2 regions of the Mesorhizobium sp. P2_F7 genome follow, and region 2 is predicted to be linked to the other one. Evidence: riboswitches for the same ligand, from Rfam matches in the RefSeq annotation. Region 2 holds a riboswitch; the other holds the start of a gene.
The links. Region 2 has a riboswitch for S-adenosylmethionine ahead of metX (homoserine O-acetyltransferase MetX). Riboswitches for the same ligand answer to the same signal wherever they lie in the genome.
Positions count from the first base shown of each region.

Region 1: linked by a shared signal. The riboswitch ahead of AC1DZ8_RS01260 (O-succinylhomoserine sulfhydrylase) and the one ahead of metX (homoserine O-acetyltransferase MetX) in region 2 are both predicted to bind S-adenosylmethionine.

Region 1 is NZ_JBFUFA010000001.1:265,084-271,168, reverse strand. Features, by position in the region: gene AC1DZ8_RS01265 (ceramide glucosyltransferase) at 1-646, shown strand, start outside; gene AC1DZ8_RS01260 (O-succinylhomoserine sulfhydrylase) at 686-1,876, opposite strand; SAM riboswitch at 1,934-2,011, opposite strand; gene AC1DZ8_RS01255 (2'-deoxycytidine 5'-triphosphate deaminase) at 2,121-3,245, shown strand; gene AC1DZ8_RS01250 (ABC transporter substrate-binding protein) at 3,346-4,116, shown strand; gene araD1 (AraD1 family protein) at 4,293-5,288, opposite strand; gene mmsB (multiple monosaccharide ABC transporter permease) at 5,500-6,085, opposite strand, start outside.
Region 2 is NZ_JBFUFA010000002.1:671,384-677,468, forward strand. Features, by position in the region: gene AC1DZ8_RS08645 (glycosyltransferase family 2 protein) at 1-739, opposite strand, end outside; gene AC1DZ8_RS08650 (glycosyltransferase family 2 protein) at 741-1,736, opposite strand; gene AC1DZ8_RS08655 (DUF1330 domain-containing protein) at 2,016-2,336, shown strand; gene metW (methionine biosynthesis protein MetW) at 2,345-2,959, opposite strand; gene metX (homoserine O-acetyltransferase MetX) at 3,018-4,187, opposite strand; SAM riboswitch at 4,248-4,325, opposite strand; gene hisC (histidinol-phosphate transaminase) at 4,460-5,569, shown strand; gene AC1DZ8_RS08675 (prephenate/arogenate dehydrogenase family protein) at 5,574-6,085, shown strand, end outside.

The sequences.
Region 1 (6,085 bases), on a different contig from region 2:
TGGTTTCTGGGCCGAGGTCGAATGCGCTTTCCTCAACACGCTGCAGGCGCGCTGGCAATATGCCGGCGAGGCGCTGGGCCTCGGCTTTGCCCAGGGCAAGAGCATGCTGTGGAACAAGCCGATACTCGACGCCAATGGCGGCATCGAGGCGCTTGCTGCCGAGATCGCCGAGGATGCCGCCGCGACCAAGCTGGTTAATGGGCTCGGCCTGCGCGTCAATCTCGTTGCTTCGCCTTTCGAACAGCCGCTCGGCCAGCGCACGTTCGCCGAGATCTGGTCGCGCCAGACGCGCTGGTCGCGGCTGCGCCGCGTCACCTTCCCGCTGTTCTACACGCCCGAAATCCTGACCGGCGTGGCGGTGCCGCTGCTGCTGGCGCTGGTGGCGGCGGCAAGCGCCGGCGTCAGCCTGCCCACCACGGCTTTGGGCGTCCTGGCCTTTGCCTATGTGCCGGAATGCCTGCTTGCCTGGGCCAAGGGCTGGTATCTGTCGCCGCGCATCGTCACCGCAATGATCGTGCGCGATGTGATGCTTCCCGCCATCTGGTCGCGCGGTTGGCTCGGCGGCGCGGTCGAATGGCGCGGCAATGCCATGGTCATCCGCACCAAGGCGATGACGGAACTGGAAGAGGCCTCCTCGAGCGCCTGATCAACGCCCGGGCCTTTGCCTTGCTTCCGAAGCAGGCCGCTATTTCGCCGCCTTCAGCGCCTGCGCAACGTCCTCAAGCAGATCGTCCGAATCCTCCAGACCAACCGACAATCGGAGCGTGCCCGGTCCGATGCCGAGCTCGGCGCGTGCCTCGTCGCTGAGGTTCTTGTGCGTCGTCGTCGCCGGATGGGTGATCAGGCTCTTGGCGTCACCGAGATTGTTGGAGATCAGCACGATGTCGAGCGCGTTCTGCAAGGCGAAGGCCGCCTGCTTGCCGCCCTTGACGTCGAGGCAGATCAGCGTCGAGCCGCCCGCCATCTGCTTCTTGACGATGTCGGCCTGCGGATGGTCGGCGCGGCCGGGATAGATGACGCGGGCGATCTGCGACTGCCCGGCCAGGAAGTCGGCGATCTTGCCGGCACTTTCCGTCTGCTGGCGCACGCGCACCGGCAGCGTTTCCAGGCCCTTGAGCAGCGTCCAGGCGTTGAAGGGCGAGAGGCTCGGACCGGTGTGGCGGAAGTAGTCGTGCAAATTCTCGTCGATCCACTTCTTGTCCGACAGGATGATGCCGCCGAGACACCGTCCCTGGCCGTCAATGTGTTTGGTCGCGGAGTAGACGACGATGTGAGCGCCGAGCTGCAGCGGCTTCTGCTGCAAGGGCGTGGCAAAGACGTTGTCGACGATAAGCCTGGCGCCGATCGAGGTGGCCAGCGAGGCGACGGCGGCGATGTCGACCACTTCCAGCGTCGGGTTGGTCGGGCTTTCCAGGAAGAACAGTTTCGTGTTCGGCCTGACCGCCTTTTCCCAATTGGCGATGTCGGTGCCGTCGACCAGCGTCGCCTCGATGCCGTATTTCGGCGCCAGCGTCTCGACCACCCAGCGGCAGGAGCCGAACAACGCGCGCGCCGCCACGATATGATCGCCGGCCCTGGCGCTGCACAGCAGCGCCGCCGTCACCGCAGCCATGCCGGATGCCGTGGCGCGCGCGTCCTCGGCGCCTTCCAGCGCACACATGCGCTTTTCGAACATGTCGACGGTCGGGTTGGCGTAGCGCGAATAGATGAAGCCCGGCTCCTCGCCCTTGAAACGGGCCTCGGCGGCCTGTGCCGTCTCATAGACGTAGCCCTGGGTGAGGTACATCGCTTCCGACGTCTCGCCGAACTGGGAACGCAGCGTTCCCCCGTGCACGAGTGCGGTCTGAGGCTTCCAGTTACGCTTCTTGGTGCTCATCGCTTTTGTTCCAGACACAAAAAAACCGGCCGCGAAAGTCGCAACCGGTCCATACGGCCTTGCGGCCCGACGGTCCTTTAGCGACTTGTTTAACGTGGCTGCAAGCCGACCGGCCAAATCACCACGGGATAACGACCCTTTAGACCTCAGCCATGCTTGCGTCAATTGCCGGCTTCATTAAGAGGTTTGTACCAAGGCAGGTTCCGCAAAAGTGTCCTGCGGTTTTGCGGCAAGAACCTGCCTCATGTCACCGGCCTTGGAGTGGAGCCAGCCTTTGCGGCAGACAGGCATTCTTCCCGATCAGGACATTTCCGCGCTGTTCCAGTCCGGCGCGCTGAAGTCGCCGCGCGTGCTGGACGCCGATCAGGTCCAGCCGGCCAGCCTCGATCTCAGGCTCGGCGACAAGGCTTTTCGCGTGCGCGCGTCCTTCCTGCCAGGCCCCAACCACAAGGTGTCGGAAAAGCTTGACCGGCTGAAGCTGCACGAGATCAATCTCAGCGATGGCGCGGTGCTGGAAACCGGCTGCGTCTACATCGTGCCGCTGCTCGAAAGCCTGGCGCTGCCTGCAAACGTGTCCGCCTCGGCCAATCCGAAGAGTTCGACTGGGCGGCTCGATATCTTCACCCGGGTGATGACCGACCGCGGCCACGAGTTCGACAAGATCGCCGCCGGCTATCACGGGCCGCTCTATCTCGAAGTCAGCCCGCGCACCTTTCCGATCGTCGTGCGCGCCGGCTCGCGGCTGTCGCAGATCCGCTTCCGCACCGGCAATGCTTTGCTGTCGGAGGCAGAGCTGAACGAATTGCACCGGGCCGAAATGCTGGTGGCCACCGAGCCGCCCAACATTTCCGGCGGCGGCATTGCGCTGTCCATCGACCTCGATGGCGATCAGAACGGCCTGGTCGGCTATCGCGGCAAGCATCACACCGGCCTGGTCGACGTCGACAAGCGCGCCGCGCAGGATGCCGTCGATTTCTGGGAGCCGCTCTACAAGAGCGGCGCCGGCGAACTGGTGCTCGATCCCGACGAATTCTACATTCTGGTCAGCCGTGAGGCGGTGCACGTGCCGCCGCTCTACGCCGCCGAGATGACGCCCTTCGATCCGCTGGTCGGCGAATTCCGCGTCCACTATGCCGGCTTCTTCGACCCGGGTTTTGGCCATTCAGCCGTCGGCGGCACGGGCAGCCGGGCGGTGCTCGAAGTGCGCAGCCACGAAGTGCCGTTTATCCTCGACCATGGCCAGATCGTTGGCCGGCTGGTCTACGAACACATGCTGAAGCGGCCGCAGGCGCTCTACGGGACCGATCTCGGTTCCAACTACCAGGCGCAAGGCCTGAAACTCTCCAAGCATTTCCGCACCGCCGGCTGACCTCGATCACCGGCGGGCAAAATACTTGCCTGCATCGGCTCACCATGCTTGGCTGCCTTTCGGTGACCGGCAAGAGACCGGCGCGCAAGGGGAACCAAAAATGCAGATTTCAAGATGGATCATGTCGGCAGCGAGCGCTGCCATGCTGGTGATGGCGGCCGGATCGCTGGCGCAGGCGCAGGAGAAGTTGAAGATCGGCACCGAGGGCGCCTATCCGCCCTTCAACACCATTACGTCTGACGGCAAGGTCGAAGGCTTCGACATCGACATTGCCAATGCGCTGTGCGCGCAAATGAAGGTCGAGTGCGAGATCGTCACCCAGGACTGGGACGGCATCATCCCGGCGCTGCAGGCGAAGAAGTTCGACGCCATCATCGCGTCGATGAGCATCACCGAGGAGCGCAAGAAACAGGTCGCCTTCACCAACAAATACTACACCACGCCGCTGGCGCTGGTGGCGCCGAAGGACAGCGACCTCACCTCCACCGAACCGGCAGCCCTCGCCGGCAAGACGGTGGGCGCGCAGGCCTCGACGACCCAGGCCGACTACGCCCAGAATGCCTACGGCAAGGCCGGTGCGGAGGCAAAACTTTACCCGACCCAGGAAGAGGCGATCACCGACCTGCAGAATGGCCGCCTCGATGCGGTGATTTCGGACAAATTCGTGCTGATGGACTGGCTGAAGAAGGCGAGCGACGGCTGCTGCAAGCTGGTCGGCGACGTTAAGGGCACCGAGACGCAGGCCGGCATTGCCGTGCGCCTGGAAGACACGGCGCTACGCGACAAGCTCAACGCGGCGATCGACGCGATTGTTGCCGACGGCACGTACAAGAAGATCCAGGCGAAGTATTTCGATTTTGATATTTATTGAGGGGTGAAGCTGCCATCTCCCCCCTTGAGGGGGAGATGGCCGGCAGGCCAGAGGGGGTCGCTGCGCGTAGAACGCCAGCGCCCTCTGGGCCGCGGAAGACGTCGGCGCTTCACGCGCTATGACCCCCTCTGTCGCCTTCGGCGACATCTCCCCCGCAAGGGGGGAGATCACCCTTTCTACAACGCCTTCACCGCCACCTTCACCGGCTGCTCGATCTCCAGCGGGTTGCGCAGCGGCAGGCCGAAATCCCCGGCTTCGATCTCGAAGACATCGCCGGCCTGCGTCCTGATCCCATCGGCAAACGACAGCGTCGCCGTGCCGAACATGTGCACATGCACGTCGCCCGGCTGACGGAAGGCCGAGTATTTGAAGTGGTGGTGCTCGAGATTGGCGATGGTGTGCGACATGTTCGCTTCGCCCGACAGGAACGGCTTTTCCCACAAAAGATTGCTGTCGCGATAGATTCGCGATGAGCCCCTGATGTCGGCCGGCAGGTCGCCGATCAGGATCTCCGGCCCGAACGAGGCATTGCGAAGCTTGGAATGCGCCAGGAACAGGTAATTCACCCGCTCGGTGACGTGGTCGGAAAACTCGTTGGACAGCGTGAAGCCGACGCGGAACGGCGCGCCGTCGTCGCCGATGACATAGATGCCGGCGATCTCCGGCTCCTCGCCCGCGTCCTGCGCAAAGGCTGGCGACATCAGTGCGGCGCCGGGCGCCACCGCCATGGTGCCGTTGCCCTTGTAGAACCATTCCGGCTGCACGCCGGTCTGGCCCTTGGCCGGCTTGCCGCCCTCCAGCCCCATGCGGAACATCTTCATGGAATCGGTGAGCTGCTCCTCGCCGCCGTCGCTGAGCTTCTTGTGCATGGAATCGCGCGTTGCAGCCGAGCCGAGATGGGTCAGGCCGGTGCCGGTCAGATGCAGATGCGCGGGATCGGGATGGTTGATCGGCGACACCAGCCGACCCTTCTTGTAGGCGGCGTCGAGGTCCACGGCCTCACCGTATCCCTTGCGCTCGATCAGTGCGGCGAGACCGGTGCCGGTGCGCGCGGCTTCCATCGCCAGCGAATAGACGCTGCGGGCGCCGTTGATGACCCTGGTCTTGCCGCCGCCATTGCGGGCGACGACACGGATCGTCTCGGCGTCGTCGAGGATCTGGGAGATCAGCATGATGAAACCCTCTCTCATGTGCCTTGGCCCGGTTGCCTCTTGGCAAACCTTGACCTGCGCGGCTCGGACCACGCCGCGCCACGGGTTGAACTCTTCGTCGGGATTGCGCTCGCGGGCTCGGTCCCTCAGGGGACTTGCTGATGTCGGCAGGTTGCCGGCAACATCGCGATCTTGACCCGTATGCCTTCCTCGTTGCCTCGCCTAAGCCTGTTCAAGCCTTGTTCTTGTTGTAGACGTCGAAGATCACGGCGCCGAGCAGCACCAGCCCTTTGACCACCTGCTGCCAGTCGACATTGACGCCCATGATCGACATGCCGTTGTTCATCACGCCCATGATGAAACCGCCGACCACAGCGCCGATGACCTGGCCGACGCCGCCCATCGCCGAGGCGCCGCCGATGAAGACAGCGGCGATGACATCGAGCTCCGAGCCGAGACCCGCCGCAGGCACCGCCTGGCCAAGGCGAGCCGCGATGATCAGGCCGCCGAGCGCCGACAGCACGCCCATGTTGATGAACACCATCAGCGTCAGCCGCTCGGTGTTGATGCCCGACAGCTGCGCGGCCTTTGGGTTGCCGCCCATGGCGTAGATGCGCCGGCCAATGGTCATGCGCTTGGTGACGAAGACGAACAGCGTGATCAGCACGCCCATGACCAGCAGCACCACCGGCAGGCCCCTGTAGCTGGCGAACTCATAGACCAGGAACAGCGCCAGCGCGCTGGCGACCAGCGTCTTGACAATGAACAGGGGGAAGGGTTCGGCCTCATAGCCATGGCGCTCGCGCTTGCGCCGGGTG
Region 2 (6,085 bases):
TGTAAGGCGGAATGTGGGGGTAGCGGTCGGCGATATAGGGATGCTTGTCGATCAAACTGGCATAGGCTTCGACATAGCCATCGCGGCGGCCGGAGATCGAATTCTCCGAATTGTATTTTTTCCAGTCGATCACCTCGGACAATTGCGCGCCGCTGCGCCGGGCAAAGCGCAGCAACAATTCGCGATCCTGCATGCGCGTGACGTCGCTGTCGTAGCCGCCGATGGCCAGCAGCGATTCGCGCCGGGCGGTGATCGCCGAGCCGGCAATGAAGATTGTCTGCCCAACCAGAGCCCGCTCCAGCGTGTCGCGGTTGAGGAACGCATCGCGATTGACACAATTGGTGCGGCGATTGCCTTTCAGCGAGACGAAGGAACTGATCAGCACTTCGAGCGAGGGATTGGCCTCGAACCACTCCAGCGTTCGCTCCAGCCGGTCCGGCAAGTAGACATCGTCGGAATCGAGGAAGGTCACCACCGGCGCCCGCGCCCGTTCGATGCCGGCGTTGCGGGCAGCATTGGCGCCGCGCCATTTCGCGCCGACATAGATCAGCCGTGGATCGCGGATTTCGGCGAGTGCGGCGGCCGTGCCGTCGGTCGAGCCGTCATCGACGACGATGTGCTCGAACCGGGCAAAATTCTGCGCCAGCACGCTCTCGACGGCGCGCACCACCTTGCTGCGGCGATTGTGCGTCGGCGTGATCACCGTGATGAGGGGCTCGATTTCCAAGGTCTTGGCCATTTCAGCTATGCACTACATAAAGGGGCACGTGTTCCGGTTCGTCCCGGATCAGACCAAGCGCCATGGCCGCCTGGGCAAGAAAAACCAGAGTGCAAAAGACCAATCCGACGATCAGGGCAAACGGGATCTGCCAGATTGGCATTCCGACTTGTGGGGCATGGGCAATGAGGCGTTTGCTCACTCGCCAGGACGTCGAAAACCAGCGCCTTGTTGCCTTCAGCGCGCGTTTGCCTCGGGATGTCGATTCCAGCGCCATATATTTGCGGTCCGCATCGCGACCGGTGACTAGGGCACGCCAGAAGAAAAAGCGCCAGCCGCGCGGGGGATAGTGGCTGGCCCGTGCATCGACCCTGACGAAGTCATATCCGCTTTCTCGCAACTGGTTCGTGAGCAACGTGCAAGAAACCTTGAAACCGTTGTTGGCCGGATAGGGGTGGCTGGCCAACCAGAGTCTGCGAAAGGCGCAATTGTTGGCGTTCATTGCTCGCCTGGAAGCAAAACGTTGATCGCCATCGCGCAGCGGGAAGAACCATAGAAGGGCAAAGGTGCGCGAGGCGAAATCGTCGAATCCGAGATAGGTGTAGCCGTTCACGGCAGTCGTCTTCGGGTCCTGTAGCGGTTTGAGGAGCGCCGACAGCCAGCCGTGCTCAACCGTCGTGTCAGAATCGGTGAAAATGACGACGTCGCCCGTGGCCAACTCGGCGCCTTTGTTCTTGACCTCGTAGTACCGGCCACCGGTGCAAGCGCCGAAAACCAGATTTGCAACTGCGCCAAGTCGCGGGACAAGGTCGCAGATTCGTTGCTGGAGAAGCGGCGTGTCGGTATCCTGTCCGTTGTGAACGATTATAACCTCCGGTCTGGCGTATTGATCGTCCGTCGTTGCCCTTCCGATCTCTCGCGCCAAAGCGGTGAGCGAAACGCCAACCTCATCTTCGTTGATGTACTTGGCGTTTTCCATTTCGACAACAATCGAATACGTCTGCTTCTTCCGTTCCATGCTCCGCTCAGCATCATGTTGGCAGGCGACGCTACAAAGAACAGGTCCCTATGTCATCAGAAGATGCGAGAGGCGATCCGTCCGCAATAACGAATTTCAGGCCCCGCGCTCCAATGGCAACACCCTCGCGGGTTCGGGCAGCGTGCGCTCCAGGGTAGGTTCGCGGGTCGCCTTGATCCGCGTTCCTATTACCTCAGGCGTAATCGACCGATGGCCGTCATTTCCCCAGATTGCGCCTACGAAGCCGGTTTGCGCTTCGATCGAACACGGAGTTCAGCCATGACCGCCTACGCCGTCGCCCATATGCGCCAAGTCACAATAGGCCCGCAGATTGTCGAGTACCTGCAGCGGATCGACGCCACGTTGGAGCCGTTTGGCGGGCGCTTTCTTGTCCATGGCGGCGACATGGAGGTGCTCGAGAACGAATGGCCCGGGCATCTCATCGTCATTGAGTTTCAGGACAAGGAGAATGCGCGCGGCTGGTATAGTTCGCCTGCCTATCGAGAGATCCTGGCCTTACGGACCGACAATTCCTGCTCCGATGTGGTCCTCGCCGAGGGTGTCGGGCACCCGCACAAGGCAACCGACGTGCTGGGATAGGTGAAACCTCAGCGCTTCAGCAAGAACACCGCCTGCTGGCCGAAGAAATTCCAGAACCACCATGGCATCGACAGGCCGATCTTCTGGCCGTTGCCGTCGAGCGCGGTAGCTTTCTCCACCGAGGCGCCGAGCTCCTCGACCAGGTTGACGAAGTCGCGGATGGTGCAGAAATGGATGTTGGGCGTGTCGTACCAGGAATAGGGCAGGTCCTCGGTCACCGGCATCCGACCCTTGAAGAACAGCGACAGACGCACCCGCCAATGGCCGAAATTGGGGAAGGAGACGATGGCTCGGTTGCCGATCCTCAGCAGCTCGTCGAGCACCAGCTTCGGGTTGCGGGTTGCCTGCAGCGTCTGCGACAGGACGACGAAGTCAAAACCCTTGTCGGGATAGAATTCGAGGTCGGTGTCGGCATCGCCCTGGATGACCGAGAGGCCGCGTGCCACACATTCGTTGACGCCGCGCTGCGACAGTTCGAGCCCGCGGCCGTCGACCTGCTTGGTCTCCTGCAACAGTTCGAGCAGCAGGCCGTCGCCGGAGCCGACGTCGAGCACCCGCGAGAGCGGCGGGATGAGGCCGGCGACGACTTCGAGGTCGACGCGCTGGGCGCGGTTGACGCTCATGGCTTTGCCTCTTGCCTGGCGCATGATCCCGGTCCGAAAAGTCTGCAACTTTTCGGGGTCATGCGCTGAGCCCTCTCGCCCTTGCAGCTGAGCCGATGAAGCCGTTGATGGCGGCGAACAGTTCCGGCTCGTCGAGCAGGAAGGCGTCGTGCCCGCGGTCGGTGTCGATCTCGACGAAAGAGACGGAGGCGCCGGCGGCGTTGAGTGCATGCACGATCGAGCGGCTCTCCTCGGTCGGAAACAGCCAATCCGAGGTGAAGGAGACCAGGCAAAAGCGCGTCTTGGTGCCGGCAAAGGCATCGGCCAGCCGGCCGCCATGGTCGGCGGCGAGGTCGAAATAATCCATCGAACGGGTCATGTAGAGATAGGAGTTGGCGTCGAAGCGGTCGACGAAGGTCATGCCCTGATGGCGCAGATAGCTCTCGATCTGGAAGTCGGCGTCGAAACCGAAGGTCAGCGCGTCACGGTCCTGCAAATTGCGTCCGAACTTCCGGTGCAAGGCGGCTTCCGACAGATAGGTGATGTGGGCGGCCATGCGCGCCACCGCCAGCCCTTTTTCCGGGCGCGCGCCATGCTCGAAATACTTGCCGCCATGCCAATCCGGGTCGGCCATGACGGCCTGGCGGCCGACCTCGTGGAAGGCGATGTTCTGCGAGGAATGGCGTGCGCCGGTGGCGATCGGTAGCGCCGAGAAGACGCGCTCGGAATAGCATGATGCCCATTCCAGCACCTGCATGCCGCCCATCGAGCCGCCGAGGACGCAAAACAGCTTCTCGATGCCGAAATGGTCGACCAGCATTAGCTGCGCCCGCACCATGTCGCGGATGGTGATGATTGGCAGGTCGAGCCCGTAGGGCTTGCCGGTGGCCGGGTTGGTCGAGGCCGGGCCGGTGGAGCCGAGACAGCCGCCGATGACGTTGGAGCAGATGACGAAGAAACGGTTGGTGTCGATGATCCTGCCGGGGCCGATCAGCACTTCCCACCAGCCGGGCTTGCCGGTTACCGGATTGGTGTTGGCGACATGCTGGTCGCCGGTCAGCGCATGGCAGACCAGAATGGCGTTGGAGCGGGCGTCGTTCAGCGTGCCGTAGGTTTGGTAGGCGATCTGAAACGGCGACAACAGCGTGCCGGCGTCGAGCTTCAGCGGCTTATCGGGGCCGAAACGCAACACCGGGCTCGACGGGTTGTCGGCCTCGTTGTTGGTTTTTGCAGCGCGGAGCGCGATCATGTGACTCTCCTTGCCCGCCGTCAGGCAATAAAAAACCGGCAATGCGATCGCAAAGCCGGTTACGTCACGCAAACGGCCCTTTAGCGAGTTGTTTAACGTGGCTGCAAGCCGACCGGCCAAATCACCACGGGACTGTTACGTTCTTCTAGAACTCGCGCGGCCTGGCGTCAACGGCAAGCTATTGCCGCCGCAGGCGCCTCTCGACATTCGCGGCCACGGCTTGTATTTCCGCAGCGGCCTTCGGACGGAGGCATTCTCGACGGATTTGCGACATGGACAAGACAGCGGACAAGGCACGGCCGACGCCCCGCGCGGGCATCATGGACATAGAAGCCTATGTGCCGGGCAAGAGCACGGCGCCGGCTGGCGTCGCCAAGGTCCATAAGCTGTCGTCGAACGAGAACCCGCTCGGCCCGTCGCCGAAAGCAATCGAGGCCGCGCGTGAAGTCGCGGCCAGGCTGGATGTCTATCCCGACGGCACCGCAAGGCGGCTGCGCGAGGCGATCGCCGAAGTGCACGGCCTCAACCCGGCAAACATCATCTGCTCCAACGGTTCGGACGAGATTTTGGGCCTGCTGGCGCAGACCTACCTGGCGCCGGGTGACGAGGCGATTTTTACCGAACACGCCTTCATGGTCTACAAGATCTACATCCAGTCGGCGGGCGCCAGGCCGGTTGCGGTGAAGGAAACCGACGAGCGTGCCGATGTCGACGCGATCCTGGCTGCGGTGACGCCGCGAACCAAAATCATCTTCCTCGCCAATCCCAACAATCCGACCGGCACCTATTTGCCGTTCCAGGAAGTGCGGCGTTTGCATGCTGCCCTGCCGGGCAACGTGCTTCTGGTGCTGGACGCGGCGTACGCCGAATATGTGCGGCGCAATGACTATGAGGCCGGTATCGAGCTGGCGGGCAGCGCGCAGAATGTGGTCATGACCCGCACCTTCTCCAAGCTCGGCCTTGGCGGCGCGCGCATCGGCTGGATGTATGGCCCGCTGCACATCGTCGATGCCATCAACCGCATTCGCGGCCCTTTCAACGTCAATGCGACGGCGATCGAGGCCGGCATTGCCGCCATCCGCGACCGCGCCCATGTCGAGCGCAGCGCGGTGCACAATGAGACATGGCTGACCTGGCTGAATGAAGAGCTGACGAAGCTTGGTCTCAGGGTGACGCCGAGTGTCGGCAATTTCGTTCTCATCCATTTCCCTGAGGACAAGAAGCATTCGGCGGAGGCGGCGGACGATTATCTCACCCAGCGCGGCTATATCTTGCGACGGGTTACTGGCTACGGGTTTCCCAACGCGCTGCGCATGAGCGTCGGCACCGAAGAAGCCAATCGCGGCGTCATCGACGCCCTCACGACATTCCTGAAAAGCTGAACCAATGACATCACCGATGTTTGAAAAGATCGCGCTGGTCGGCATCGGCCTGATCGGCTCGTCACTGGCCCGCGTCATCCGCCGCGAAGGCCTGGCCCGCCATGTCGCCATCGCGACGCGCAGCCCGACCACGCTGGCGCGGGCGAAGGAACTCGGTCTCGGCGAGAGCTACACCACCGACGCCAGGGAAGCGGTTCGCGATGCCGATCTGATCATCGTCTCGGTGCCTGTGGGATCGTCGGGCGAGGTGGCGCAGGAGATCGCACCGGCGCTGAAAAAGGGCGCCATCCTCACCGATGTCGGTTCGACCAAGGCCTCGGTGATTGCACAGATGCAGCCTTACGTGCCGGACGGCGTTCATTTCATCCCGGGCCATCCGCTGGCGGGTACGGAAAAATCCGGTCCCGATGCCGGTTTTGCCGAGCTGTTCGAAAACCGCTGGTGCATCTTCACGCCGCTGCCGGGCACCGATCCAGCCGCGCTGGAAAAGCTGTCGGAGTTCTGGCGGCGCTGCGG